4 regions of the Arthrobacter sp. UYP4 genome follow, and region 3 is predicted to be linked to each of the others. Evidence: riboswitches for the same ligand, from Rfam matches in the RefSeq annotation. Region 3 holds a riboswitch; each other region holds the start of a gene.
What was found. A riboswitch is a leader RNA that binds a small molecule or an ion and turns the genes downstream of it on or off. The one in region 3 is predicted to bind cyclic di-AMP.
Positions count from the first base shown of each region.

Region 1: it holds a riboswitch for cyclic di-AMP, as region 3 does, so the genes downstream of both, AC0Z9V_RS03400 (C40 family peptidase) here and AC0Z9V_RS17755 (C40 family peptidase) in region 3, are expected to answer to the same signal.
Region 2: it holds a riboswitch for cyclic di-AMP, as region 3 does, so the genes downstream of both, AC0Z9V_RS13085 (LysM peptidoglycan-binding domain-containing protein) here and AC0Z9V_RS17755 (C40 family peptidase) in region 3, are expected to answer to the same signal.
Region 4: it holds a riboswitch for cyclic di-AMP, as region 3 does, so the genes downstream of both, AC0Z9V_RS12090 (NlpC/P60 family protein) here and AC0Z9V_RS17755 (C40 family peptidase) in region 3, are expected to answer to the same signal.

Region 1 covers NZ_JBXAVU010000001.1:724,509-731,675, reverse strand. The annotation lists gene AC0Z9V_RS03440 (spermidine synthase) at 1-141, opposite strand, end outside; gene AC0Z9V_RS03435 (aminotransferase class I/II-fold pyridoxal phosphate-dependent enzyme) at 138-1,373, opposite strand; gene coaD (pantetheine-phosphate adenylyltransferase) at 1,485-1,949, shown strand; gene AC0Z9V_RS03425 (YdcF family protein) at 1,962-2,558, opposite strand; gene AC0Z9V_RS03420 (YceD family protein) at 2,674-3,240, shown strand; gene rpmF (50S ribosomal protein L32) at 3,243-3,446, shown strand; gene rnc (ribonuclease III) at 3,521-4,258, shown strand; gene mutM (bifunctional DNA-formamidopyrimidine glycosylase/DNA-(apurinic or apyrimidinic site) lyase) at 4,259-5,221, shown strand; cyclic di-AMP (ydaO/yuaA leader) riboswitch at 5,354-5,538, shown strand; gene AC0Z9V_RS03400 (C40 family peptidase) at 5,541-6,407, shown strand; gene AC0Z9V_RS03395 (NAD-dependent epimerase/dehydratase family protein) at 6,536-7,167, opposite strand, start outside.
Region 2 covers NZ_JBXAVU010000003.1:189,642-196,808, reverse strand. The annotation lists gene AC0Z9V_RS13095 (glycoside hydrolase family 6 protein) at 1-1,134, shown strand, start outside; gene AC0Z9V_RS13090 (hypothetical protein) at 1,198-1,434, shown strand; cyclic di-AMP (ydaO/yuaA leader) riboswitch at 1,548-1,729, shown strand; gene AC0Z9V_RS13085 (LysM peptidoglycan-binding domain-containing protein) at 1,733-2,671, shown strand; gene acs (acetate--CoA ligase) at 2,772-4,709, opposite strand; gene AC0Z9V_RS13075 (ABC transporter permease) at 4,700-5,575, opposite strand; gene AC0Z9V_RS13070 (aliphatic sulfonate ABC transporter substrate-binding protein) at 5,572-6,612, opposite strand; gene AC0Z9V_RS13065 (ABC transporter ATP-binding protein) at 6,696-7,167, opposite strand, start outside.
Region 3 covers NZ_JBXAVU010000010.1:12,568-19,734, forward strand. The annotation lists gene AC0Z9V_RS17735 (hypothetical protein) at 1-644, shown strand, start outside; gene AC0Z9V_RS17740 (class F sortase) at 688-1,377, shown strand; gene AC0Z9V_RS17745 (DsbA family protein) at 1,588-2,457, shown strand; gene AC0Z9V_RS17750 (cytochrome c oxidase assembly protein) at 2,578-3,555, opposite strand; gene AC0Z9V_RS17755 (C40 family peptidase) at 3,751-4,635, opposite strand; cyclic di-AMP (ydaO/yuaA leader) riboswitch at 4,638-4,850, opposite strand; gene AC0Z9V_RS17760 (metal-sensitive transcriptional regulator) at 5,230-5,571, shown strand; gene AC0Z9V_RS17765 (hypothetical protein) at 5,714-6,490, opposite strand; partial or broken gene AC0Z9V_RS17770 (hypothetical protein) at 6,494-7,167, opposite strand, start outside.
Region 4 covers NZ_JBXAVU010000002.1:747,664-754,830, forward strand. The annotation lists gene AC0Z9V_RS12085 (NlpC/P60 family protein) at 1-856, opposite strand, end outside; gene AC0Z9V_RS12090 (NlpC/P60 family protein) at 878-1,732, opposite strand; cyclic di-AMP (ydaO/yuaA leader) riboswitch at 1,738-1,907, opposite strand; gene AC0Z9V_RS12095 (iron-dependent transcriptional repressor DtxR) at 2,037-2,735, opposite strand; gene serC (phosphoserine transaminase) at 2,988-4,112, shown strand; gene AC0Z9V_RS12105 (MFS transporter) at 4,117-5,394, opposite strand; gene AC0Z9V_RS12110 (DUF3027 domain-containing protein) at 5,429-6,034, opposite strand; gene AC0Z9V_RS12115 (cold-shock protein) at 6,044-6,427, opposite strand; gene AC0Z9V_RS12120 (hypothetical protein) at 6,602-6,892, shown strand; gene AC0Z9V_RS12125 (helicase-associated domain-containing protein) at 6,989-7,167, shown strand, end outside.

The sequences.
Region 1 (7,167 bases), on a different contig from region 3:
CGACTGCTGCGCCCCTCCGATGCTGAGGATGAGCGCGCCGTCGATGTATGCGTCCTCGTCGATCTCGGCGTAGGCACCCGCGCCGGGAAGCCAGCGCGTGGGGACCTCGAACTCTTCGTCCGTGCCGGGAGCCGTGCTCACACGCGCTCCCGCAGGGTCGCGAGGCGCAGTGCGCCCTCCTCGATGACGTCGAACCGCTTGCAGAACGCGAACCGCAGCATCGAGCGCGTACGCCGGGCACCCTCCTCGTGGCAGAACATCGCCACGGGGATCGCCGCGACCCCGATCAGGGACGGCAGGCGCCGTGCCAGGTCCGTGGCGTCGTCGATACCCAGCGGCGCGACGTCGACCATCGTGAAGAACGTGCCCTCCGGCTCGAAGACCTCGAACCCGGCGGCACGGAGGCCCTCGCCGAGCAGGTCCCGCTTCTTCCGCAGCATGGCCGCGGCGGAGGTGAAGAACTCCTCGGGCAGCCCCAGCCCGAGGGCGACGGCTCCCTGGAACGGTGTTCCCGAGGTGTAGGTCAGGAAGGTCTTCACGGTACGGACCTGCGCCACGAGGTCGGCGGGTCCGCTGAGCCAGCCCACCTTCCAGCCCGTGACCGAGAAGGTCTTGCCCGCGGAGGAGATCGTGAGGGTGCGTTCCGCCGCCCCGGGCAGCGAGGCGATGGGGACGTGCGGCACACCGAAGGTCAGGTGCTCGTACACCTCGTCCGTCACGATGATGGCACCGTGGCGTTCCGCCAGCCGCACGATGAGCTCGAGCGCCGGCCGGGCGAGGACGCTGCCGGTCGGGTTGTGCGGATTGTTCACCACGACGATCCGCGTGCGCTCGTTGAACGCGGCCTCCAGGCTTGCCGCGTCCGGCTGGAAGTCCGGAGCGTTCAGCGGAGCGGTGGTGTGGGTGGCGCCCGAGAGCCCGATGACGGCCCCGTAGGAGTCGTAGAAGGGTTCGAAGGTCAGCACCTCGTCGCCCGGACCGGCGAAGGCGAGGATCGCCGCCGCGATCGACTCCGTGGCGCCCGTGCTGACGATCACCTCGGTCTGCGGATCGATGTGCAGTCCGTAGAAGCGTTCCTGGTGTGCGGCGATGGCATGGCGCAGGACGGCGAGGCCCTGACCGGGTGCGTACTGGTTGGCGCCGTCGGCGATCGCGGCACGGGCCGCGTCGAGGATCTCGCGTGGACCGTCCTCGTCCGGGAACCCCTGTCCGAGGTTGATCGCCGAGTGCTGCTGGGCGAGCGCCGTCACCTCCTCGAAGATGGTGATGCCGAGGGTGCCGTCGCCGCCGAGCAGGTTCGCACCGCGCGCGGCCCTCGTCCAGGGTGCCGTACTGCTGGTCGGAATGGCTGCCGCCCGCGCGTCTGTGGTCATGACACCAGTATCGCCGGTCCCGCGCGTCCGGCCGCAGACCGCCGTGCCCTCCGCGGTATGCCGGGGGGCGGGGTGTGCGCGCAGGTGGGGAGGACTGGGTACCGTGGGGGCATGAGCCGCGCCGTCTGCCCCGGATCGTTCGACCCCCTCCACAACGGACACATCGAGGTCATCGGTCGTGCCGCCCGGTTGTTCGACGAGGTGATTGTCGCCGTGTCGACCAACTACGCCAAGAAGTACCGGTTCGACGTCGACGAGCGCATCGCCTTCTGCCGCGACGGCCTCGCGCACCTGCCCGGCGTGACAGTGCTGCCCATGGGCCCCGGCCTCGTCGCCGACTTCTGCAGGGAGCACGGCGCGGCGGCACTCGTCAAAGGGCTGCGATCAGGGCTCGACTTCGACTACGAACTCCCCATGGCGACCATGAACCGCCACCTGACCGACGTCGAGACCGTCTTCGTCCCCACCGGTACGACGTTCGCCCATGTCTCCTCCACGCTGCTGAAGGAGGTCGCGTCCCTGGGCGGCGACGTCCGTCCGTTCGTTCCGGACGCCGTCTACCGTTCCCTGCACTGATCCGGCGGGGCCTCAGACCGGTCGAGCGCACGCCGGGCGGGCCAGGGCGGCGGCCAGTGCCGTGGTCTCCTCGACGAACCGTCCGAGCCACTCCAGGGCGTCGAGGTCCGGCGTCGATTCGGCCATGGTGACGTCGGCCTCGGAGCACTGGGAGATGTTCGTGGAGGCGCGAGTCACGTGGTAGGTCGAGGTGACGACGACGATCCTGTCCCAGCCGCGGTCGCGGGCGAGCGCGGCGATCGCACGCGCCTCGCCCCTCGTGGTCAGGGGATCCGAACGGAAGCAGGTCGTGCCTGGTAACTCCGCGGCGCACAGGGCATCGGCCGCGGAGTTGCCCGGCAGCCCCGTCGAGGAGAGCACGAGTTCGTCGGCGACGCCGCGCTCGATCAGCCGCTGGCCCGCGGGCAGCCTCTCGCCCGCGGCTCCGGCCAGCACCACCACCGCATCGGCCGTCCCGACCGTCCGCAGCGGAGGGTTGTAGAACAGCACATAGGCGAGGATCAGCCACGCGAGGAGACAGGCGGTGGCGATCCCGGCCGCTGTCCGCAGGGCGCGGACCGCCCGACGGCGACGCGGGTCAGCCGGTGCCGGGCGGGGATCGGACGTCATCGTCCGAGCGTAGACGGGTCCGCCCGTTTTGGGACTGCCCGCCTCATCGGGCTAGGATGGTACGTCGGTCATATGTTCTACAGGAGTCATCATCAACAGCGATCTCAGTTCGCCTTTGACTTTCAGCGTCAAGGATCTCGGACGCAGTCCGGGAAGCATGCGGACAGTGGAAGAACATGTACCGGCACCGAAGGATTTCGGCGTTGCGCTGATCGGCGTGCAGGAGGGTTCCGAGATGGAACTGGACCTGCGTTTCGAATCGGTGCACGAGGGAATCCTGGTGTCGGGTACGGCAAACGTCGAGGTAACCGGCGAGTGCGGCCGTTGCCTGGAGCCCCTGCGGTTCGACCGTGAGGTGGACGTCCAGGAGCTCTTCTTCTACAGCGACTCCGAGTCGCTGTCGGTGGAAGAGGAAGAAGATCAGCACAGGGTGGAGAACGATTCGGTCGATCTGGAACCCGTGCTGAGGGATGCAGTGGTTACGTCGCTGCCATTCCAGCCGGTGTGCCGGGAGGATTGCAAGGGTCTGTGCTCCGAATGCGGAGCGCAGCTCAATGACGATCCGGACCACCACCATGAAGTTTTGGACCCTCGCTGGTCAGCCCTCGCAGGGCTGACGGGCACCGCCGCCGGTAACGACGCGGCAACCAAGTCAGAGTCAGACGAGAGAGAAGAGAGTTAGCCGTGGCTGTCCCGAAGCGGAAGATGTCCCGCGCGAATACCCGTGCACGCCGGTCCCAGTGGAAGGCAACCGCCCCCAAGCTGGTCAAGACCCTCGAGAACGGTCGCGTCACCTACAGCCTCGCCCACCAGGCCAAGGTTGTCACCGATTCAGCCGGTACCCCGCTGTTCCTCGAGTACAAGGGCCGCAAGGTAGCCGACGTCTGACAACGGGGTGCGGCCCGCTGCATGCCCGGTGCTGCAGTGGGCACCCGTTCGATGCTGGATCAGCTGATGCGGTTGTGAAGAATACAGAAGAACTCACGAGGCGTCTCGGTGTCGATATCGACACCGAGACGCTTCGTCTTGCCCTGACGCACCGGTCCTACGCCTATGAGAAGGGCGGGATCCCCACCAACGAGCGGCTCGAATTCCTGGGCGACTCGGTGCTCGGCCTCTCGGTGACCGACGCCCTGTACCGGGACAACCCCGACCTCTCCGAGGGTGAGCTCGCCAAGCGGCGGTCCGCCGTCGTCAGCACCAGGGCGCTCGCCGGAGTGGCCCGCACGCTCGACCTCGGCAGTCACGTGCTGCTCGGACAGGGCGAGAAGCTCACCAACGGCCGGGACAAGGCATCCATCCTCGCGGACACCATGGAGGCCGTCATCGGTGCTGCCTACCTGAGCCACGGGATCGAGATCGCGAGGGCCATGGTCATGAGGCTCATCGGGCCGCTCCTGCGCGACTCCGCTGTCCTCGGCGAAGGCACGGACTGGAAGACCCGCATCCAGGAGACCGCGGCCGCCCGCCGGCTCGGCCTGATCGACTACCAGGTGGTGGGCGCCGGTCCCGACCACGCCCGTACGTTCACCGCGCGCCTCGTGATCGGCGGCGTCGAGTACGGCTCCGGGTGCGGCCACTCGAAGAAGGAGGCGGAGCAGGAGGCTGCTGCCGCCTCCTGGAAGCTGCTCGCACCCGGGCCCGGGACGACGCCCGACGGCGAACCGCACGACGCGCCCGCAGCGCCCCCCGGACCCTGAGTGCCTGAACTGCCCGAGGTCGAGGTGGTACGGCGTGGGCTGGCGCGCTGGGTCACGGGCCGCACCGTCGAGGCCGTCGAGGTGGTGGACCCGCGGTCGCTGCGACGCCACGTCGCAGGCGTCGAGGACTTCCGCGGCAACGTCACCGGAGCACGCGTCACGGACGTGGTGCGGCGCGGGAAGTTCCTCTGGATGACCCTCCAGGACCCGGACGCCCCCCGTGACGTCCCGCACGTCGCACTGATGGCGCACCTCGGCATGAGCGGTCAGCTGCTCATCGAGGAGTTGGAGGCCCCCCTCGAGAAACACCTGAAGGTGCGCCTTCGGCTCTCCACCGCCGTCGACGACGAGGGTGCCCCGCTCCCCGCCGACCTCCGGTTCGTCGACCAGAGGATCTTCGGGGGCATGTTCGTCGCCGATCTCGAGCCCACCGCCGACGGCGCGCCGGGTGGTCGCGGAGACACGGATCTGCCTCTCATCCCGCACCAGGCCGCGCACATCGCGCGTGACCCGCTCGATCCCGCGTTCTCCGTCGAATCCTTCCACCGGCGTCTCCGCGAGCGGAGGACGGGCCTCAAGCGTGCCCTCCTCGACCAGGGCCTCATCTCGGGGATCGGCAACATCTACGCGGACGAGGCGCTGTGGGCGGCGAGACTCCACTACGCGCGCCCCACGGACACTCTGCGCCGTCCCGACACCCTCCGTATCGTCGAGGCGGTCACCACGGTCATGACCCGGGCCCTGGACGCCGGTGGCACGAGTTTCGACGCGCTGTACGTCAACGTCAACGGCGCGTCGGGCTACTTCGCCCGCGACCTCGAAGCCTACGGCCGTGCCGGGCAACCCTGCCGTCGCTGCGCAGCCGAAGGGCGCTCGACCCTCATCCGGCGCGAAGCCTTCATGAACAGGTCATCGTCCCTCTGCCCGTACTGCCAGCCGAGGCCGCGGAACGCTCGGGCCTAGTCGGCGCGGGGGGATTATGGCACCGTCGGCGCCGTAACCCAAACGTGACAACCGGAAGCTCAACGGGTACCGTTGACCCCGCGCCCGCTCCACAACGGAGGGGCGCCCCTCCTCACTCTGCCTAACCCTGTCGATGAGGACGGACCGTTCGCACTACACATTCGACAGGGGCGGGGGAACCGATAGCGGACTCAGTCCTGAGTCCTAGGGGTAAAGACGCGTGTCGACCAGCGCATGTTCGCTGGAACGAGAACAGCACGTCCGGATGTCCCATCCGAACCCGACAGCTAACTTCGCAGGCATTGGGAAAGGCATGATCATGTCCAAGAGCACTTCAGCGCGCCACCGGGCCGTCCCCACGCGCACCAACCCCCTTCTCACCGCCTCCCGCGCGATCTCCGCGAGTGCCTCGGTGGCCGGCAAGCCCGCCGCCGTCGTCGTCGCAGCATCCGGGATCATGTTCGGCGCAGCGCTCCCCGCGAGTGCCGCAGGCGAGATCACCCTGCAGGCCGCACCCGAGCAGGTCGCGGCGTCCACCGTCGCGGCGGGCACCTACACCGTCCAGGCCGGCGACACGCTGGGCAGCATCGCTGCCTCGCACGGCGTCGGCCTCGACACGCTGTTCACGGCCAACGGACTCGGCTACAGCTCGGTCATCTACCCGGGTCAGGCCCTCGCGCTCACCGGTACTGCCGCTCCCCAGCAGTACTCCGCCCAGTCCGCAACGATCGTCGCTGCCCCCGCAGCGATCGCGGCACCGGCACCCGTGGCGGCACCCGCACCCGTGGCAGCACCCGCAGTCTTCTCGGGGAACACCACCGGACTCAGCACGCAGTCCGCCTCGATCAGCCCCGCCGGCGGAGGCATCGTCGGCACGGCCATGCAGGGCATCGGCTCGGGCTACGTGTACGGCGGAACCTCGTTCGGCGGCTGGGACTGCTCCGGCTTCGTGCAGTGGGTCTACGCGCAGAACGGCATCAGCCTGCCGCGCACCACTTGGTCGCAGTTCGCTGCTCTCACCCCCACCAGCAACCCGCAGCCGGGCGACCTGGTGAGCCAGAACGGTGGAAGCCACGTCGGTATCTACCTCGGCAACGGCCAGATGGTCAGCGCCCTGAACCCCTCGCAGGGCACGCTGGTGCACTCGGTCAACGCCATGTCGGTGGACGGGTACTACACCCGCTAGGAATCGCGACCGGCGTCAGCCGGTCGTCCCAGGTACAGGTACGCAGAAGGGCGGGATGCGGGGCATCCCGCCCTTCCGCGTACCCGGCGAGAGGCCGTGGCGGCGCGTTCCCGCCCGGGCCCGCGTCCTCAGCCGCCGTAGTGCGCCGCGAGGCGCTGGAACCCCTGGTCGATGCTGACCCCCGGCGTCCAGTCGAGCACGGCCCGGGTCCGCCGCTGGTCGAACCAGTGTGCGGTGGACAGCTGTTCGGCCAGGAAGCGGGTCATGGGCGGCTCCTCGGCGCGGCCGAGCGCCAGCCAGGCGCGTTCGATGACCGTCCCCGCCGCCCGTGCTACCGATCCGGGCACCGACCATGCCGGTGGGCGGACGCCGGCGGCGCGGCAGATCCCTGCGAGCAGCTCCGCGATGGGCCGCGGCTCACCGTTGGTCACGACGAAGGCCTGGCCCTGCGCCTCGCCGATACGGGCGAGGCAGGCGACGATCGCCGACGCCGCGTTGTCCACGTAGGTGGTGTCGATCAGTGCGGTGCCACCGTCGAGCAGCGGCAGCCGTCCCCGCCGGGCCCGGTCGACGACGCGCTCGACGAGCTGCGTGTCACCGGGTCCCCAGACGATGTGCGGGCGCACCGCGGCGACGCGGAACGACGCCGTGGAGCGTCGCAGCGCCAGCACCTCCGCCGCGGCCTTGGTCCGGGCGTAGTCGCCTCGTGCGGTCCCCGGGTCCGCGGGACCGGCGGACGCGCCGACCAGGGACGTGCCGT
Region 2 (7,167 bases), on a different contig from region 3:
GAGAAGAGCCACTACCACGAGGCCCACCGGCAGATCGCCGACCTGCGAGCCTCGGGTGATCGTGCCACCGCCGACAGCCTCGGTGCCATGGTCTCGACGCCGCAGGCCGTCTGGGTCACCGGGAGCGATCCGAAGGCCGTCACCCAGCAGGTGCGCAACACGACGCACCGCGCCGCGGGCAAGGGGCAGGTCCCCGTGCTGGCGGCCTACAACCTGCCGTTCCGCGACTGCTCGCAGTACTCCGCCGGTGGCGCGACCGACGTCGCTGGCTACAAGGCCTGGATCGACGCGCTCGCCGCCGGGATCCAGGACAGGGCGGCGATGGTGATCCTCGAACCGGACGGCCTCGGCATCATCCCCTGGTACCGCGGGCTCGACGGCGCCCTCGAGTGGTGCCAGCCGGCAGAGGCGGACGCCGCGAGCGCTGCAGCGGAACGCTTCGAGATGCTCAACTATGCGGTGGACCGCCTCAAGGCACTGCCCGACACCAAGGTCTACCTCGACGGCACCCACAGCGCCTGGCTCGGTACGGGCGAGATCTCGAGCCGGCTCGTGAAGGCCGGCGTACAGAAGGCCGACGGCTTCTTCCTCAACGTCTCCAACTACGAGCTCACCGAGCGGCAGCTGAAGTTCGGCAGCTGGGTGTCGCAGTGCATCCACTACGCCACCGAGATCGACCCCGGGGCCTACGGATCCTGCGCCAGCCAGTACTACCCGGCCTCGCCCGCCGATTTCTCCACCTGGGGGCTGACGGACGCGTGGTACGCGCAGCACGTCGCCGGTGCTCCGAACGCACCGTCGTCGGACGAGCTCGCACACTTCGTGATCGACACGAGCCGGAACGGACGGGGCCCCTGGGTCCCGTCGGTCGCCTACCCGGATCCCCAGGTCTGGTGCAATCCTCCGGGCCGCGGACTCGGCTACCTCCCGACCTCCGACACGGGCAACGAACTCGCCGACGCCTTCCTCTGGATCAAGGTCCCGGGAGAGTCCGACGGGGAGTGCAGTCGCGGCCTGACGGACAACGGGGGCATGGACCCGGAGTGGGGCCGCGTGGATCCTGCGGCCGGTGCCTGGTTCCCCGAGCAGGCGCTGGACCTGATCGCGAACGCCAGCGCGCCCGTACGGCCGTAGCGGACCGGAGAGCGTGCGCGGTCCGTGGGCCGCGCACGCTCTCCGGACGCCTACGCTGAGGGGATGGACAGCTGGAAATCTGCGGGCCGCCTGCGGGAACGGATGCTCTGGAGCACGCTCTCCTGGGTGGGTCTCGTGCTGACCGTCACCCTGGCCACCAGCATCGCGCTGGGCGCGGGCGGCACAGGTGCGGTCGAGAGCCATGGGTTCTACCTGCAGCAGATCGTCCTGCTCGCGTTCAGCGCGGGTGGCACGCTCGCCGCCGTGCGTCGCTGGTGGTCGTTCCGCACCGGCGCGTAGGGTACGCGCCGTTACGGAAATGTGACAAACCGGAGGAGCACTGGGTATCGTCATCGGGTGCCTCCGCCGGAGTGAGGCGCTCCCGGACGGATTGCCGAGCCCTGCCGCCGATCGGGATTCGTTCGCAAACACCGAGGCGGGGACGGGGGAACCACAGTTCCACCGGGCGTGCGGCCCTCCTGCCGGCGTCCTCGGGGTTAAGTCGCTGAACATCGCCGGATACGGCGCTGACCGCGGCCGGGTGACTCCCATCCGAACCCGACAGCTCACCCCGCAGGCATGGGAGAGGTATTCATCCATGTTCCGAAAGATTTCCCCTGCGCGCCACCGTGCCGCAGTCGACGGCAACCTCGCGATGCAGGGACTGTCGCAGGCAGCCAAGGCGCACGCCACCACCGTCGGCCGCCCCGTCGCCGTCGTCGCCATCACCTCGGGCCTCGCGCTCAGCGCTGTCGGCACCGCGCACGCCGGCTCCTACACCGAGCAGGGTTCGACCGCCCCCGCAGCCGTCGCAGCACCCGCAGCGGCGCCCGCCGCAGCAGTCGCTCCCGTAGCGGTCGCTCCCGCAGCCGATGCGACCCACACCGTCGTCGCCGGTGACACCCTCGGTGGCATCGCAGCGACCTACGGCGCCGACCTGACGGCCGTCCTCGCGGCCAACGGGCTCTCCCTCGCCTCGATCATCTTCCCCGGCGACACCGTGGTGATCCCCGCGAGCGGTGCGGCGCAGGCTCCGGCCCAGGCCGTGTCGGTCCCCGTGGCCGTCGCTCCCGCCGCCGAGGTCCAGCAGGCAGCCGTCGTCGCTCCCGCGGCGGAGGTCCAGCAGGCAGCCGCCGTCGCCCCGGCACCGGCTGTGTCGACCGCGCCCGGCTCGGGCGTGTACCTCGCCTCGGCAGACATCACGCCGGTGGCATCCAGCGGCGTCGCGGGCACCCTCGTGGCGTCCGCCCAGGCGCAGCTGCAGGCCGGCGCGATCCAGGACTGCACCGTACTGGTCGAGAACGCCCTGCGGGCAGCGGGCATCTCCGTGGGAGACCTCGGTCCCTCGCAGTTCTTCCAGTTCGGTTCGACGGTGGCCACCCCTGCTGCCGGCGACATCGTCATCACGGCGGGCCACGTGGCCATCTATGTCGGCGGCGGCCAGGTCATCAGCAGCGGCATGAACGGGTCGAACCTCACCATGCAGCACCCCCTCTCGGACCTGCCGGGAGCATCCTTCGTCCGGGTTGCCGGCTAGCAACCCGACGGACCACACGCGGGAAGCGGCAGGTGCTTGGACGGGGCCCTGCCGCTTCCTTTCTTTAACGCCCGACAGAGGCGCCGACCGACGCGGGGACTCAGCCCCGCGCTGCCAGGGCGGCCTGGATGCCGGGGATGCAGCCCTCGTTCTGCAGGGACGTCGTATCCCCGAGGGCCGTGCCCTCATGGAGCTGGGTGAGCAGGCGCCGCATGATCTTCCCGGAGCGTGTCTTGGGCACGTCGGGGACGACGACGACGGACGAGGGACGGGCGATGGGTCCGATGGCGCCCGCCACGTGCGAGCGCAGGGCCGCGGTGACGTCGCCGGATGCGTCCGCCCCTGCCGAGAGCACCACGAACGCGGCGATCGCGTGGCCCGTCAGCGGATCCGTCACGGGGCAGACGCCGGCCTCCGTCACCAGGGGGTGGGCCACCAGCGCCGACTCGATCTCGATGGTGGACAGCCGGTGGCCCGACACGTTGATGACGTCGTCCACGCGCCCGAGGATCCAGGTGTCGCCGTCGTCGTCGTACCGCGCGCCGTCGCCCGCCAGGAACCAGCCCTGCGCGGCGAACTTCCGCCAGTAGGAATCGAGGTAGCGCTGGGGATCCCCCCAGACGGTGCGGGCCATGGCCGGGCCGTGGCGATCCACCACGATCAGGCCCTGCACGCCGGGAGGCACCGGCCGGCCCTCGTCGTCGACGATGCGCGTGCTGACCCCGGGAAGGGCGCGAGCGGCGCAGCCGGGCTTGAAGTCGGTGTCCCCGGGGCTGGGGGAGAGGACGGTCGCGCCGGTCTCGGATTGCCACCAGGTGTCGACGACGGGCACCTCGTCGCGGCCGAGGTTCTTCCGGAACCAGCGCCACGCCTCGGGATTGACCGCCTCGCCGACGGTGCCCAGCACGCGGATGCTCGAGAGGTCGTAGCCGGCCGGGACGCCGTCGGGGAACCAGCCCATCAGTGACCGGACCAGCGTCGGCGCCGTGTAGTAGCTCGTGACGCCGTAGCGTTCGATGATCTCGAAGTGGCGGCCCGGGTGCGGCGTGTTCGGTGTGCCCTCGAAGAGGACCTGCGTGGCACCGTTGGAGAGCGGCCCGTACAGCTCGTAGGTGTGCGCGGTGACCCAGGCCAGGTCAGCGGTGCACCAGTGGACGTCGCGATCCCGCAGGGCCGGATCGGGATTGCTGAAGAGGTGCTCGAAGCTCCACGACGCCTGCGTGAGGTAGCCGCCGGACGTATGCACGAGGCCCTTCGGCTTCCCGGTGGTCCCCGAGGTGTACATGATGAACAGGGGCGTCTCGGCGTCGAACGCCTCCGGTTCGTGGTGCGGTGACGCGGTGTCGACGACGTCGTGCCACCAGACGTCCCTGCCTCCGGTCCAGCTGACGTCGGAACCGGTGCGGCGCACCACGAGCACGTGCTCGATGCTGTTCCGACCGGATACCGCGGCGTCGGCGTTGTCCTTCACAGGCACGGCCGTCCCCCGGCGGTACTGGCCGTCGGTGGTGACGAGCAGCTTCGCGCCCGTGTCCTCGACGCGGAAGCGCAGTGCCTCCGCCGAGAACCCGCCGAACACGAGGGAGTGCACGGCGCCGATCCGGGCGCACGCGAGGGTGACCACGACCGTCTCGACGAGGACCGGGAGATAGATCACCACGCGGTCGCCCTTGCCGATCCCGAGGGCCAGCAGTGCGTTCGCGGCCCGTGAGACCTCGTCCTGCAACTGCGCGTAGGTGACGGTGCGGCGATCGCCGGGCTCGCCCTCGAAGTGCAGCGCCACCGTGTCGCCGCGCCCGGCCCGCACATGGCGGTCGACGCAGTTGGCGGCGACGTTGAGCGTGCCACCGGAGAACCACTCGAGAACGGGCACGCTGAGCGTCCCGTCCTCCTGCGGGGTCGCCTTCTCGAAGGTGTGCAGGGTGTCCCAGGGGTCCTGCCACTCGAGCCGGGCGGCCTGCTCGGCCCAGAACGCGAGCCGTTCGGCCTCGTCCTGCAGCGCGGCCTGTCCTTTCGGCGTCGTCGTCCCTACGCCCACTTGCGCACCGCCCAGCGCTCGGCGATGCCCAGGAGGGCGTCGGTGGTCTTGCCGATCACGGCCAGCAGGATGATGGCGAGGATGATGCGGTCCACGCGGCCGTTCTGCTGCGAGTCCGTCAGCAGGAAGCCTAGTCCCATCGACGACGCGATGAGTTCGGCCGCGACGAGGAACAGCCAGGACTGCGCGAGTGCGAGCCGCAGGCCGGAGAACAGGGCGGGAACGACGGCGGGGAGCTGCACCGTGGTGAGCAGTCGGATGCCGCCCAGCCCGAAGGCCCGCGCTGCCTCGACGAGGTTGCGGTCCACGTGGCGCAACCCGAGGTACAGCGTGGTGAAGACGGGGAAGAACGCACCGATGGTGATCAGCGTGACCTTCGAGTCCTCGTTGATGCCGATCCAGAGGACCAGCAGCGGGACCCACGCCAGGGACGGGACCGCGCGGAGCGCCCCGACGGTCGGGGTCAGGAGGACGTCCGCGATGCGGGAGAGGCCCAGCAGTGCGCCGGCCAGGACCCCGAGCAGGGATCCGAGGAGGAACCCGAGGAGGACCCGCTGTGTGGAGATCAGGATGTGGGTGGCGAGCTGGCCGCGCTCGATGAGGTCCACCGCGGCCGCGAGAACCGACGCCGGCGAGGGGAGCTGCGACGGCCGGAAGAAGCCCGAGGCGGTGCTGAGGTGCCAGGCGAGCAGGATCAGCGCCGGGACGATGAGCCCGAGCAGCACGATGACCACGCGCCGTCCGGCCGTGCCCGTCCTGCCCGGGTTCCTGCCGGCCCCGTCCCCGGTGACCGGAGATCCGGTGGACGCGAGGCCCTCCTTGCTGATGGGAACGGTGCTGCGTCCCGTCAGGTGCTCAGCACTCATGAATCGGAACCGATGGCGGCGGGGTCCGCCTTCTCCACGAGCGAGGCGTCGAAGAGGGTATCGAGGGCCTCGTCGATCTGGTCCTGGCTCTGCACGTCACCGGTCTCCACGAAGACGGGGCCGATCTTCTCGAGGACGCTGCGCTGGGCGTCGCCCGGCGCGGGATCGACGTCGAGGTTGGTGCGCTCGATGATCACGGAGTTGGCCACGGCCTGGTCGATGCCCGCGACGCCCGCGAGGATCGCGGCGGTCTCCTCCGGGTTCTCCTTGGCCCACTCCCGTGCCTTCTCGTAGGCGTCGACCACGGTCTGGGCGACGTCGGGCTTCTCGGTCAGGAAGTCCTCCGTCGCGTTGAGGAAGCCGTAGGAGTTGAAGTCGATGTCGCGGAAGAACAGCTGGGCGCCGTCCTGCTCGGCAGCGGCCATGATCGGATCGAGGCCGGACCAGGCGTCGACCGCACCGCTGGCCAGGGCCGCGCGGCCGTCTGCGTGCTGCAGGTTCTCGATGGTGACCTCGGACTGCTCCACGCCTGCGGCCTCGAGTGCCTGGAGGAGGAAGAAGTACGGGTCGGTGCCGCGGGTTGCCGCCACGGACTTGCCGCGCAGGTCCTCGACGCTCGTGATGCCGGACTCCGGAAGCGCCACGAGGGCTGCCCATTCGGGCTGCGAGTAGATGTCGATGGCCTTGATCGGGGAGCCGTTGGAGCGGGCGAGCAGGGCAGCGGATCCGGCGGTGGATCCGACGTCGATCGCCCCGGCGCGCAGGGCCTCGTTGGCCTTGTTCGACCCGGCGGACTGCACCCAGTTGACGGTGATGTCCTGGTCGGCGAGTTCGTCCTCGAGCCAGCCCTGCTCCTTGATGACGAGGCTCAGCGGGTTGTAGGTGGCGAAGTCGATGTTGAGCGTGCCGCCCTGCGTGGCGGTGCCTGCCGCGGCGGACTCCGTGTCGGAGGCGTTCTCGCCGGCGAGGCAGCCGCTGAGGCTGAGGGAGAGTGCGGTGGCGAGCGCGAGGGTGGGCAGGAGGGCGCGGCGGTTCATGGTGGTCCTTCGAGTGGATGGTGCGAAAAAGGGGAGACAGGAGGGCGGCGGGAGTGCTGCCGGGGAAAGCGCGGGAACGGGCTCTAGTGCCCGGTGACGCCGAGGAGGGAGAGCAGCGAACTGCGCAGCGCCCCGAGGTCGGCCGCATTGCGGTCCCTCGGGCGTGCCCCGGGCACGGCGATGAGTTCCGCGACGGTCGAACCCGCCGCCTCGTCGTCGCCGCGGCCGAGGACGAGGATCCGGTCGGCGAGCTGGAGGGCCTCGTCGACGTCGTGCGTGACGAGCAGCACGGTGGTGGGCTGGGCCCGGTGGATGTCCAGCAGGAGGTCCTGCATCTTGATGCGCGTGAGGGCGTCGAGAGCACCGAAGGGTTCGTCGAGCAGGAGCACCCCGGGATTCCGCGCGAGCGCACGGGCGAGCGACGTGCGCTGGGCCATGCCGCCGGACACTTCGCGCGGCCTGTGCTTCGCGAAGCTGTCCAGGCCCACGAGCTTCAGCAGTTCGAGGACCTTGGCCTTGCCCGCGCTCGCACTGGAGGATCTGGGCAGGCCGATC
Region 3 (7,167 bases):
CCACCGGCACCGGTACCGTCACCGTCGACGTCCAGGGCACCACCGCGACCGTCAACCTTCAGGTCAGCGGCCTCGCCGAGACCTTCATGGACGGCCCATACCCCCACGTCCAGCACATCCACGGCCTGGCCATGGGAACCTGCCCGACCTCCGCCGATGACGCCAACGCTGATGGCATCGTCAGCGTCACCGAAGGTGCCGGCAAGTACGGCGGAATCCAGTCCACCCTCACCACCAGCGGAGCCACCGGACCCGAAGAGGGCCTGAACCTCGCCCTCGGCGGCCAGGGTGGCAGCTACACCATCTCGCGTTCCTTCGAGATCAACCAGGGCACCCAGGACGCACTGGACGCTGGCACGGCAGTCGTCGTCGTCCACGGCCTCGATCCCGCAACCGCCGGCGTCTCCGAGGAAGTCTTCAACTCCCCCAGCGACCTCGACCCCAAGCTCCCCCTCGGCGCCACCTCCCCGGCCCTGTGTGGAAACCTCGCCGCTTCCCAGATGGGCGCCATGCCCAACGGTGGCGCCGACACCGGTGTCGCACAGGACACCGACAGCAGCGTCGGCATGTACGCCCTCGCCGGCGGCCTGGTCCTCGCAGCAGCAGCAGGCGGAACGTACGTCGTCCGTCGCCGCTCCAACTAGTCACACCAGAGCACCACTGAACTGATCGGACCGATTTCACACCATGATTAGTTCACCCAGCGACCGCCGTCGAAACCTCCTGGTCTCGACGGCGGTCGCTGCTGTTCTCCTCACCGGATGCGGCGCACCCGCTACCCCGCAGGCACAGACCAGCACCCCACCCAGCACCTCACCCAGCAGCACTGCCACCCCCGCCGCGGATGCCTCCGCCTCGAGCCAGGCGCCGGCGCCCAGTGCGTCCGCGACACCGGCACCCGCTACCACGGCCGCCCCGGACGTCCTCCCCGAATCGGCGCCCGTCTCCTTCAGCATCCCGGCCATCGGCGCCGGATCAGACCTCCTCGCATTGGGCCTGCGAGAGAACGGCTCCCTTGAGGTACCACCGGACGGTCCCGGTGCCCCCGCCAGCTGGTACAACCAGTCCCCCACCCCCGGCGAGCAAGGGCCCGCGGTCCTGCTCGGCCACGTCAATGCCACCGACGGCGGCCCCGGTGTCTTTGCGAACCTCCGCGCACTCAAGGCCGGCGACGTCATCGACATCACCCGCGAAGACGGCACGACGGCAAGCTTCGCCGTTGAACGCGGCGAGCAATACCCCAAGGACAACTTCCCCACCCTGACCGTGTACGGAAACACCGCTGGCTCAGAGCTCCGCCTAATCACCTGCGACGGCTACGACCCCGACACCGGACTCTTCGACGACAACTACGTCATCTACGCCAAACGCGTCTGACAACATCGGAGGCTAAGCGGCGAAACCCTGACGTCTTCAACCGCGCATTCTGTACCGCCGGTCCCTCCGCTCCATACATGCACATGCGCCCGTCTCTCATACCTGCCCCTATCCGCTGACAGGTGAGCGGTGGTTCAAGCTGGGTTCGGCCTGATGCGCTGTCCGATGGGGAAAAGGCTCTACAAAATAGTTCACGGTACGATGTATCTGATGGGTCATGGTGACACCATCTCGGAGCGGAACGTTCCGATAGACGGCTCATCTGGCGTACGTGAACAGGCATATCCGTTCGCGGTCGTGCGATGTGACAGGATCGGCACCTTTTTCATGAACCCCTGGTTTGCAGCAATGATTCCCCTGGCCATCATCGTGGTGCTGGGTTCCATTGCCTTTTTCATTGGCATCAAGGGGTACCTGTCGAACGATCGCGACGATACGGATCGGGACCCCGAACCGTCGCCTGCGACCCCGAGGAACTCCCGCGGCCCTCGGCCAGCGTCTGCTTCGACTTCGACTGAACGAGCGACACAACAAAGTGCCTTGCGGGGCGCGATCGTCGCGAGCGATCGATTGGTCTCGCGCGCTTCCCACGAGCGGGCCGTTCTGGTGCAATTCATCGACCTGTACGCGCCGGGCACCATCTCCATTCAGGAGTTTCTCTCCAACCTCCGGGCGGACTACTCCCGACGCGTTACTTTCGTCGCGCGTCACCTGCCCTCAAACGACCAGGCGCACTTGGGTGCGACAGCACTGGAAGCCGCAGACCGTCAGGGTTGCTTCCTTCCCTTCCTGGAAGCAATCACGCTGAGCCCGGACGCCCAGGAACTTCCCCGCCTGCACACCCGTGCCACCGTGGACACCTATCTGGGCGTTGCCCGTGAGCTCGGGCTCGACAGCGCACGATTCGAAGCCGACATGCAAAGCTCCGACGTGCAGTCACTCATCGAGGCCGACCGGATCGAAGCTGTTGGCGTCGGCGTAACCCGAGCCCCGGCGCTGATCCTTCTTGATGATCAGAACCATAATGCTTTGACGTCACTGGATGACTTCCGCGAGGCGGTTCGACTCGTCGCAAGCTAGCGATCCGCAGGCCTTCCCTTCGAGCACCAGCACCACGTCTTGGGTCCGAGGCACAAGAGCTCCAGGGGCTAAGTGATGTGGACGCTGCGTCAGTCGTGCTGCTCGCAGGCCGGGGTCGTCTTATCGTCGCCGATCATGGCGTTCAGAGCGTTGCCTGAGCTGCTCGAGGTAGGCGTTGTACGCGTCGAGCTCCGGTGTTCCCTCCCGATTGTGCTTCCGGTCAATAGCCCGTGAGGTCACGGTGTCGTCGCGCTGCCAGCGCACCATGATGATCAGCAGCATCAGCACCGAAGGCAGTTCCCCGTAGGACCAGGCCAAGCCGCCGGCGATGCCCTGATCGGTAAGCGGGTCGACGTCCCACCCAGCGGGCAGCGTGCCGAAGAAATCGACGACAGGGGTGGTCGCCATCATCAGGACGACGCCGAAGAACGCATGAAGCGGCATCTCGGCGAAAATGTCGAGGAACCGGCCGAAGTGGGACTGTTTCACCGGTAGAGGGTCCGTCGATAGCACGGGGACGGTGAAGAGCACCCCGGAGATCAAAAACAGCAGTTCAAGGGTGATGTGCCCGTACCAGGACGGCAGCATCGCGTCGGCGATACCACTGAGGTAGACCCCGTAGAAGCTGACAAGGAACACCGGGATCATGAACGCCGGATGAAGGACGATCCGAGCGGATCTTGAGCGCAGTCCCGCATGAGCGAGCCGGAGGATCGGGCGCCCAAGTCCATGATGAGGGGTGGCGCGCAGCAACAAGGTGCCGGGCCGACCCAGGACCAGAAGCGGAGGGACGGCCATCATGAGCGTCAGTTGCTGGAACATGAAGACGGAAAACATGCGCAGACCGTAGCCTTCGACGCCGGCGCCCATGGTGATCATGATGATGGCGCAGCCCGCCAGGAAGATCACCGTCCGCCACACAGGCCAGGAACGGCCCATCGACCACAGGCGGATCGCGCCGGCCAGGTAGAACACACCCAGGACCAGAGCGACTCCGGGGATCAGCGGGATCGGCTGCAGGGTCGGCGCTAGGTAGGCCGCCCACGATGGCGGGGCCTCCGGTATCCAGACCGGCCCGCTAACCCACGGATCATTCACTGATACACAACCATCTCAACGTCACGCTCTCGCCCAGGTCTAGCTCGTAAATATCTAGGAACCGCACGCCCGGTCAACTTGCACCGCAACCCGAAAAGCGGAGACGCGCGGGCAAGGAAATAGCGGTGAGTGCCCCCGTCCAGGGCACTCACCGCTATCTCAGCTTGAGGGCAACCACCTCACCGGAGGGTGAAGTTAGCCTGCGACGCGCACGAAGGTCGATCCGGCGAGGTCGGACAGGGGGTGTTCCATGGTGAGGTTCGCACCATTCATGCCGCTGCTAATGACCTTGCCGCCACCGACGTAGATCGCGACGTGACCCGGACGGACCACGAGGTCACCGGGGGCCGGGGTGGCGACGACAGTTCCGTACTGCAGGAACTGCATGGGGCCGAGGTCTCCGACATTCTTTCCGATCGAGCGCAGTGCCCGCTCAGCAAGAACAGTGCAGTCCTGGATGGACCCGATCTGGGCGTAGGCCGATGCCACGATGGCCGCACCGACGCCACTCGCGGGAACACTCGGCGCTGCGGGAGCTGCCGGGGCGATCGGGGCGACAGTGGACGAGGTCAGGGAGTATCCGGGCTGAGGTGCTGCAGGAGCGGGAGCCGGGGCTGCGGCCGGTGCGCTGTAGAAGACCTGGCTGGTGGGAGCGGCAGCGGGAACAGCGGCTGCACTGACAGCAACACTGGTAGAGGCAACACCGGAAAGCTGGATCTGCTGACCCGGGAAAATGACCGAGGCGTAGGACAGGCCATTGCTTGCCAGCAGAGCATCGAGATTCACGCCGTGCTTGGCGGCAATGGCACCCATGGTGTCGCCGGAGGCAACCGTGTAGACGCCTGTAGCAGCGGCGGCGGGGGCCTGCGCTGTGACGGTGCTGGAGGCGTCCTGCGAGTAGGTGCCGGCCTGGGCGGCGGGGGCTCCAACAGCGAAGACGAGGCCGCCGGTTGCAGCTGCGATGATGGCCGGCTTGCCCAGTGCTACAGCGCTGGTCTTCGCGGAATACGACAGGCCCTCGAGGGCGATGGAGTGGGTGACGGCGGCGCGGTGGCGCGCAGAAATGGACGGACGTGACATGGTGATTGCCTCTCCCATGCCTGCGGGGTGAGCTGTCGGGTTCGGATGGGAGTCACCCGGCCGTCCTCAACCTGGTCCCATGGCAGCACGCAAGGATGCAGCACAGGAATGAACTGATGGATCGACTTAACCCCGAGGATCAACACACGAAGGTGCGGTGACCCGGTGGAAACGTGGTTCCCCCGTCCCTGCCGTATGGATTGTACGAACGGATCCCGGTAGCAGCGGCAGGGCTCGGCATTCTGCGTGGGAGAGCGATCTCGACGGGTGCCGGGATCACCTGAGGAGAATACCCCAGGATGGTATTTGATGTCACGTTCGCATAACGAGGGTCGGCATGTTGCCACGACACGCCGACTAGAGGGCCGCTAACAGAGGCCTGCGGAACTTCTGCTTCTGTTGTTCATTCACCTGCCCGTGCTCGTTGACAGATACTGGTGAGGGCCGTGTATCTCGCATGGCCGAAGACCACATCAACGGCTTCCTGCGCCGGTCAGCAACCCGCCGATGATGTTGAGGGGAACGACTATGAGCAACCACATCGCACCGAAGGTCAGCATCAACACTGCTAGCGCGGCACAACCAGCCGACTACATGGACCCGCTCACCAGGGCAACACCTCATCAACACGGATATGCAACCGATAAGGGCGCCTACCTGCGCCGGCTCAAGCGCATCGAAGGTCAGGTCCGCGGAATAGCCCGCATGGTTGATGAAGACCAATACTGCATTGACATTCTCACCCAGGTCGCCGCCGTGAACAACGCCATGCATGCGCTCAGCCTCGGATTATTGGAAAGCCATCTCACCCACTGCGTCGCAGATGCCGCCCATGAAGCCGCACGCACACATGGCACACCCGGCCAAGCGGGCACCGATACCGTCGACGCCAAAATCAAGGAAGCCACTCGTGCAATAGGTCGCCTACTGCGTTAACTGCTTACCTCATCCACGACGCACCTTTACTACCCAAAGGTCGCTTATCGGCGTCGCCACAACGTGGCTCTATAGCGTGGCTGGATAAGGAAGCGTCACACAATCGCGCTCTTATCGGTATCTCCCTTTTGCGCCTCGGGGCCTAGCCCACACCAAAGCCTCTTTCGTTTATGTGTTCGGGTTCGGACCCGTTTGGGCGGCGGACGGAATGCTTGACGGCTTTCACTGCCGCCGATGGTGGTGTCCCGTTACTGAGGTCGGCTGCGAGGACGGCGGCGACTCCTTCTCGCCCAATGTCTGTGGTTCCGACTCGTTCGGTGAGGAATTCTGCGAGTTTAGCCCTGCGGTCGCCTGTGTCCCAGAGTTCCTTGGCGTTGGCTGCTGCGTTCTGTGTGTCGACGTCGTTCTGCCAGTCCTCGGTTACGACGACCGCGGACTGCCGCTCAGCTTCTACGTAGTCGCGCTGCGCATCCCAGTTTCGGACTGCTTCCTGTCTTTTAGGGGCGTCGGCCATCACTTGTCGGGCCGATTGCTGGCGCCCCTCAAGGTACTCCTCAGGAGTCAGGTTGTACCGTGTGCGGATCTCGTCGTGCATGTGTTCGCGGGAAAGGCGGGCCATGTCATCGAACGGCTCCCACTGCTGTGCGAGGGCGTGCTGGGAGGCGATGTCCTCAGGTCTGGCCGCTTCCCAGAACTGCGGCTGGTAAACAGCGCCGAGCTGGGTACGCATGACGGCTCGTTCGGCTTCGAACCGCTCCTGGAGCTGTCGACGCTCGGCGTCCTGGGCGCGCAGCATCTGCTCGTTCCGCTCTGCGCGCTGACGGGCGAGCATTTCGCCGAGCCTGCCTGCGACGGCAAGGGCTGACTGCAACTGCGGTCGGAACAGCCCCTCTGCCCCATCGGGTGTGTCATGGTTCATGCGCTATCTCCCTATCCCTTGATCCGGCACGTGCAGCTCTGTCTCGAAGTTCTCCGCAGGTCGCTGTCCTCGCAGCGGGCGCTTAGCCTCTGTCAAGGACGGCACGGCCTTCCGTTCCACACCGGCGGTGTGCTCCTGTGTGGTCAATGCTGCTGGCAGACGCGGTTCGGGGACATCCGGTAGCGGGGCTCCGACGATACTCAGGTGCTCACGCACCGTCTCGGTCAGGAGGGTCGCTTCGCGCAGCTCCTGATTGCTGGCCTGCATGTCGTGCAGGAGCCGGATGGTGCGGAGCATCTGCTGCATGATGAGCGTCTGCGCGACCGGTGACGGGGCGGTGGCGGCCGCGAGGAGGAACGCTGAGGTGCCGGACATCCGCAGTGCTGGCTTCACGGGGTCGCTGATGGTCACCCCTGACCGATGTGCCGAACGGGCCAGCACACGCGAGGCGTGGGCCAGCGGCCCGGGCTCAGCCTCAGTGGCCTTCGACCAAGCACCGAATACACCAGCGGCTTCACGGGCAACGTGCGCCCATGTCTGGTGATCACTTGGGTCGACCTGGGACATAACTCTGCGTGCCTTTGCCATGTCCAGTGCAAGCTTTCTGGCCGCCACCTCATCGACAGCTACCCCGCCGACCATGGATGCGCGGATGCCGCGTCTCATGTCGGGTGCTT
Region 4 (7,167 bases), on a different contig from region 3:
CCGAGCCGAGCTCTGCCGGTGCGATCACCGTGGTGTTGCCGTTGAAGCCGCCGTGGACGGCCTGGCCGCCACCGATGTAGACAGCGATGTGGGCCATGCCCATGCCGCCGTCGGCGTAGTAGATGAGGTCACCCGGGATGGCCTCGCCTGCGCCCACCGTGCGGCCGAGGGAGAGGTAGCCTGCCGGCCAGCCGTGGAAGTTGATGCCCGCGGCGGCGAGCGAGTTGCTGACCAGGCGCGTGCAGTCCTGCATGACGCCGAGCTGGCCCTGGGCCGCGGCGGCGATGGTCGCCGCGACTCCGGAGGAGGCGGCCGGGGCGGGAGCAGGAGCCGGGGCGGGAGCAGGAGCCGGGGCGGGAGCAGCCACGGCGACCGGGGCGGCCTGTGCGACGGGGGCCGCGACGGCCGCGGCGACGGGAGCCGGTGCGACCGGCACCTCGACGACGACGGGTGCCGGAGCGTCGGCGACGGGTGCCTCGACGACGACCGGTGCCGGAGCCTCGGCGACGGGTGCCTCGACGACCGGGGCGGGCTCGGCGACGGGCGCCTCGACGACGACCGGCTTGGCGGTGACCTTGACCGGGGTCATGTTGAAGGCGACGGCGGTCTCGGACGAGGCGACGACGGCCGCGCGGGCCGACGTGACCGTGACGCTGGACGCTGCGGCGTCACGCTGCGGCTGCAGGTCCGCGGCGTTGGCTGCGACCCCGCTCGTCAGGACGAGGCCGGAGGCCGCGGCGATGACGGCGGCCTGGCGGCCCATGCCGCCGGTGGTGACGGCCTTGGCGAGGGCCGAGAGGCCGGCGGTGTCCTGGGTTTCGCTGCGGTGGCGGGCGATGATGGCGCGTGAAGACATGGTGGTTTCTCCGAAGGGGTTCTAGCGGACGCGGACGAAGCCGGCGCCGGGAAGGTCTGAGAGGTTGTGGAGGCCGGTGTTCATGCCGTTGAGGCCACCGCTGATGACCTGGCCGTTACCGACGTAGATCGCGACGTGGCCCGCCGTGATGACCAGGTCACCCGCAGCGGGGGATCCGACGACGTCGCCGAACTGGAAGAACTGGCCGGGTGCGAGATCGCCGACGGACTTGCCGACGGAGCGCAGGGCGGTCTCGACCATCGCGGTGCAGTCCTGGGCGACGCCGATCTGGCCGTAGGCAGAGGCGACCAGCCCGGCAGCGACACCGGAGGACTGGACAGGCGCGGGTGCCGGTGCGACGACGGGCTCGGCGACGGCGACCGGTGCGGGCGCCACGGCGGCGGGTGCGACCACGGGTGCGACGGGAGCGGCCTCGACAGGAGCGGCCGCGGCGGGAGCGGCCTCGACAGCAGCGACCTCGACGGGAGCAGCGGGCGCCACGACCGCGGCGGGAGCCTCGACGACGACGGCGGGCTCGGCCTCGACGACGGGAGCCGGCGGCTCGACGACCTCGGGAGCAGGAGTGACCTCGACGGCCACGCGATCGAAGGAGACCGTCGCGGTGGCCGGCACGGTGACCTCGGCCGACACGACGCGGCTCACGGTCAACGCTGCGGAGGACTGGACTTCACGCTCGGCGGCGGTTGCAGCCTGGGCGGGCAGTCCCGCGGTCAGGACCAGGCCCGACGCCGCGACGATGACGGCTGCCTGGCGGCCGACCGATCCGGCATTGGATGCTGCTGCTGTGGACAGGGCCGTCAGCGGACTGACGTCCCGGGGCGCGCGGTGGCGGCCCGGCGAAGAGCTTTTGGACACGTTGGATTGCCTCTCCCAACGCCTGCGAGGTGAGCTGTCGGATTCGGATGGGAGTCACCCGGCCGCTGCGGAAACAGCGACTTAACCCCAAGGATTTCTGGAACAGAAACCCGAAAATTGGTTCCCCCGCCTCTGCCATGCGATGGTGCGGACGGACCTCCGGCAATGGCAGAGCTAGGCGATTTGCAGGAGGGTGCCGGATCTAGAGCGAATTTGGCACAAGATGGAGGCTACCTCAGATATCGCGGTATGTCACGTTACGGTCACGGAATGGTGTGTTATTGATGACGGAGCCGTGCCGGACTCAGGACGCGACGGAGACGAACACGTGCGAGGCGACCTCCGGAGGCAGCTCGAGCGCACCTTCCACCCCGGGGACGCGGACGGAGACGTACCCGCCCACCGACTCCAGGCTGAGGCGTGCACCCGGCCGCAGGCCGCCCTCGTCGAGCTGGGTCAGGAGTTCCGGGTCGACCTGGATCGGCTCGGCCAGGCGCACCAGCGTGACCGGCTTCTCGGGCGAGTAGGTGCCCATGGCGGAGAGCAGGGTGACCACGCCGTCGGTGAAGAGTTCGGACTGGACGCCGCCGATGGCCTCGAGGCCGGGGATGGGATTCCCGTAGGGCGACTCGGAGGGCTTGCCCAGGAGTTCGTAGAGCCTGCGCTCGACGCGTTCGCTCATCACGTGCTCCCAGCGGCAGGCCTCGTCGTGCACGTAGGCCCAGTCGAGCCCGATGACGTCGCTCAGGAGGCGTTCCGCGAGGCGGTGCTTCCTCATGACCCCGGTGGCCCGGTGCCGTCCCAGTTCGGTGAGCTCGAGGTGCCGGTCACCCGAGACGACCACCAGTCCGTCACGCTCCATGCGTCCGATGGTCTGGGAGACCGTGGGTCCCGAGTGGCGCAGCCGTTCGGCGATGCGCGCCCGCAGGGCGACGATGTTCTCTTCCTCGAGTTCAAGGATGGTCCGCAGGTACATCTCGGTGGTGTCGATGAGGTCCGTCATGCGGGTCAGCTCCTTGGTGCGGTGCGGGTGCGCGGCTGGGATGCCTCACGCCGGTGGGGGTCCACGGCCGCCACGACCTGTTCCGCCCCACGCCTCCCAAGGTTAACCCATGGTGCGATTCCCCCGGCAATCGACCGGGGCGGCGACGGCGTCCCCGCCGCATCCTCCGCCTGCGGTGTTAACAAATGGAGCGCCACCGGCTCCTCGGGCAGAATGAGGGCGATACCCGCCGCCGAAACAGCTGGAGCACCCATGACCGAACTGCCCCGCATCCCCGAGCACCTCCTGCCGTCGGACGGCCGGTTCGGCGCCGGTCCGTCCAAGGTCCGGAGCGGACAGATCGACGCCCTCGTGTCCGCGGGACGGGTCCTGCTGGGCACGTCGCACCGCCAGGCTCCCGTGCGCGAACTCGTCGGGCGCGTGCGGGACGGTCTGAGCACCTTCTTCGGCGCACCCGAGGCATACGAGGTGGTCCTCGGGGTGGGCGGCTCGACGGCCTTCTGGGATGTCGCCACCTTCGGGCTCGTGGAGCACAGGGCGCAGCACCTCTCCTTCGGCGAGTTCGGCTCCAAGTTCGCCTCCGCCACCACCAGGGCGCCGTTCCTCGAGGCATCGGACATCATCACGGCCCCGCCGGGTACGCGCCCCGATCCGGCGGCCGCAGCGGGCGTGGACACCTACGCCTGGCCGCAGAACGAGACGTCGACGGGTGTCGCGGCTCCCGTTCGACGGGTCGAGGGCGCGGACGACGGCGCCCTGGTCCTCGTGGACGCGACCTCCGCGGCCGGCGGCCTCGACGTGGACGTCTCCGAGGCCGATGTCTACTACTTCGCCCCGCAGAAGAACTTCGCCTCCGACGGCGGATTGTGGCTGGGCCTCTTCTCCCCCGCAGCGCTGGAGCGGGCGGCCCGGATCGATGCCGGCGACCGCTGGATCCCCGACTTCCTCAACCTCCAGACGGCGATCGACAACTCGCGCCTGAACCAGACGTACAACACCCCGTCGCTGTCCACCCTGGTCACGCTCGACGCGCAGGTGGAATGGCTCAACGCCCAGGGCGGGCTGCCCTTCGCCGCCGCCCGCACGGCGGACTCAGCGGGACGCCTGTACTCCTGGGCGGAGGCCTCCCCCGTGGCGAGCCCCTACGTGACCCGCCCCGAGGACCGCTCGAACGTCATCGTGACGGTGGACTTCGACGATGCGGTGGATGCCGCGCGCATCGCCGCGATCCTGCGGGCCAACGGGATCGTCGACGTCGAGCCGTACCGCAAGCTCGGGCGCAACCAGCTGCGCGTCGCCACCTTCGTGGCGATCGAGCCCGACGACGTCTCGGCTCTCATCGCCTGCATCGACCACGTGGTCGAGCACCTCCTCTAGCAGGTCAGGTGCTGCCGTCCGCGGCGCCGGCCTCGTGGTCGAGGCGGAGCCGCCGGGGTGCCGAGCGGTCGTACCGCAACCGGACGTCGTGGTACCTCCACGCCCAGAAGATGCCGGCGGCCGCGGCGATGATGCCGGAGGCGGCGGCCACGCCCAGGCTCCACCGCGGACCGAACATGTCGGAGACCCATCCCACCACGGGGGCGCCCAGCGGCGTCCCGCCGAGGAAGATGGCGAAGTAGAGGGCCATGACCCGGCCGCGCATGGCGGGGTCCGTCGTCGTCTGCACGTAGGCGTTGGCGCTGGTCATCAGCGTCAGCGCGAAGAGACCCACCGGCACGAGTGCGAGCCCGAACAGCCAGAGGTTCGGTGCGAGGGCCGCCAGGACGCACGCGATCCCGAAGGCGGCCGACGCGCCGAAGATGAATCGCAGGCGCGGCCGTTCCCTGCGCGCGGACAGGAGCGCGCCCGCGACCGATCCGACCGCCATCACCGAGGACAGCACGCCGAAGACACCGGCATCCTGCCCGAACTCCGTGCGCGCCATCGCGGCGATGAACACGGCGAAGTTCAGCCCGAACGTCCCCACGATGAAGATCGCGAGCATCACCATCATCAGGTCCGGGCGCTGCTGTACGTAGCGGAAGCCCGCCCGGATCCGTCCCTTGCCCGGGGCGGAGCGGGGCTGCCTGTTCAGTTCGGCGCTCCGCATCGCGAGCAGCACGTAGACCATCGCACCGAAGGTCAGGGCGTTGATCAGGAAGACCCAGCCGGGCCCCACACCCGCGGTCAGCAGTCCGGCGATGGCCGGGCCGACCAGCCGGGCACCGTTGAACGAGGCGCTGTTGAGCGCGACGGCGTTGGGGAGGTAGTCGTCGCGCACGAGTTCGGAGACGAAGGCCTGGCGGGCGGGGGCGTCGAAGGCCGAGACGACCCCGAGTGCGAGCGCGAAGGCGTAGACGTGCCACAGGAGCGCGACGTCGAGGAGGACCATCAGTCCGAGCCCCACGCCGAGGAGCGCCATGGCGATCTGTGTCGTGGCAAGCAGCTTGCGCCGGTCCACGGTGTCGGCGATGAGCCCGGCCCAGGGCGCGATCACGAGCTGCGGTCCGAGCTGGAGGGCCATCACGATGCCCAGCGCGGACGCGTTCTGGGGGGTGAGGATGTCGTAGACCAGCCAGTCCTGGGCGGTCCGCTGCATCCACGTGCCGATGTTGGAGATGAGGGCCCCGATGAACCAGAGCCGGTAGTTGTGGATCCCGAGCGATCGGAAGGTGCTCAGAGCACTCCCCTTCCGTTCCGGCGCCACTGCTGCGTCACTCGGCGTCGGGCTGGTCCACGGCGTCAGGCTGGTCCACGGCCTCGTCCGACGCATCGGATGCTCCCGCCGGGGCCAGGGGCTCCCGTTCCTGCGTGTCGTCGGAGGGATCCTGCGGGACATCGGGCACCGGCTCGGCGGGCACGTCGCCGGGCTTGTCGGCATCGGCTTCGTCCGCCTGCGAGTCCTCGGGACGCACCCGCTCCGACCACGGCAACCACTCGGGCGCCAGCAGCGCGGTCGCGGAGGGCAGCAGACCGACCTCGCACACCGTGACGTCCTTGCTCCGGGCGATGCGGGCGACGCTCGCGTACCACTGCCAGCCGCCGTACCCGGGGACGAATGCCTCGAAGCGATGCGTCACGAGCCGCTCACCCTCGATGGTGGCGGACACGTGGCGACCCACCTGGGCCTCGGGGGCGATCTCGAGCACGCCGCTGCGGGCCCGCTCGACGGCCGCTTCCAGCACGGCATCCGATTTCGGGATCCGGCGCGATGCCCGCGGCTTCCGGGGCACCTCGACCGGCGCGGGGGCATCGTCGGTCGGCGTCCCGCTGCCGGTCAGGGCTGCGCTGTCGGCAGTGTCCAGGTTGGTCGAGGTCATGATCGAAGCCTACGCGTCGAGGTCGTCCGCAACCGCCCTCAGGACGGCCGCGACCTTCGAGGCGTGCGCCTTCTCGGGGTAGCGCCCCTTGCGGAGTCCGTTGGACACCCCGTCGAGCAGCTTGATGAGGTCTTCCGTGATGACCGCCATGTCATCGGCGCTCTTGCGCGTCGCCTTGGCGACGGACGGTGCCTGCTCCAGGATGCGCGCGGAGAGGGCCTGGAGACCGCGACGGCCGTCCGCGACGCCGAACTCGAGCTTGGTGCCCACCTTGACCTCGCTCACGCCGGCGGGAAGCGCCGAGGCGTGCAGGAACACCTCCTTGCCGTCGTCGGTGGACAGGAACCCGAATCCCTTGTCCGCGTCGAACCACTTCACTTTGCCGATGGGCACGTCGTCTACCTCTTCTTAGCTGTACCGGGCGGGGTGCGCCCGGGGTCTGGTCCCGGGTGCGGGAAGCACCGCCTGGTGCCCAGGCGCACTGCCACCGCCGGGGAAGTCTGTGTCTCCTAGGATATAGCTTTTCCCACGGCTTCCCGGCCGTGGTTCTTGTAGTCTGGGACGGCTATGATCCCTGACCAGACCCCGCCGAGCCGCCCTGCCCCCCATCCCCTGCGGGGCCCCGTCCCGGGCGGCGACGCCGGCCGATCGTCCCGCGGACGGTTCGGGGTCCTGGTCCTCGCGGTCGCGTTCGCCGGTATCGGGCTGCTGTCGCTCGCCGCCATCCTCGTCACCGCGCTCCTCCAGGGCACGGTGTGGCCGGGCTTCGTGCTGGCGACGTACTTCTGCCTCCCGATCGCCTTCCTGCTGATGGTCTCGCTCGTCGCGGGGTCGGTCGTCGCACGCCGGCGCTCCTGATCCGCCCGCTCGGAGCTCGCCCGACGACGGCTCCCGCCCGCCCGTCGTCCTCAGGACGAGCGATCCGTGTCGGAGGGGCCGGGTAATCTTGAGGGGATGTCCGCGATCCGAGCACTGGCCGACCAGCTGGCCCTTCGGAGCGATGACGAACTGCGCCGCCTGCTTGCCGTCCGGCCCGACCTCATCCTTCCCCCGGTGCCTGATTTCGCCGCGCTCGCGGCGAGGGCCTCCACCCGCGTGAGCCTGCAGCGCGCCCTGGACAATGTCGCGCGCCC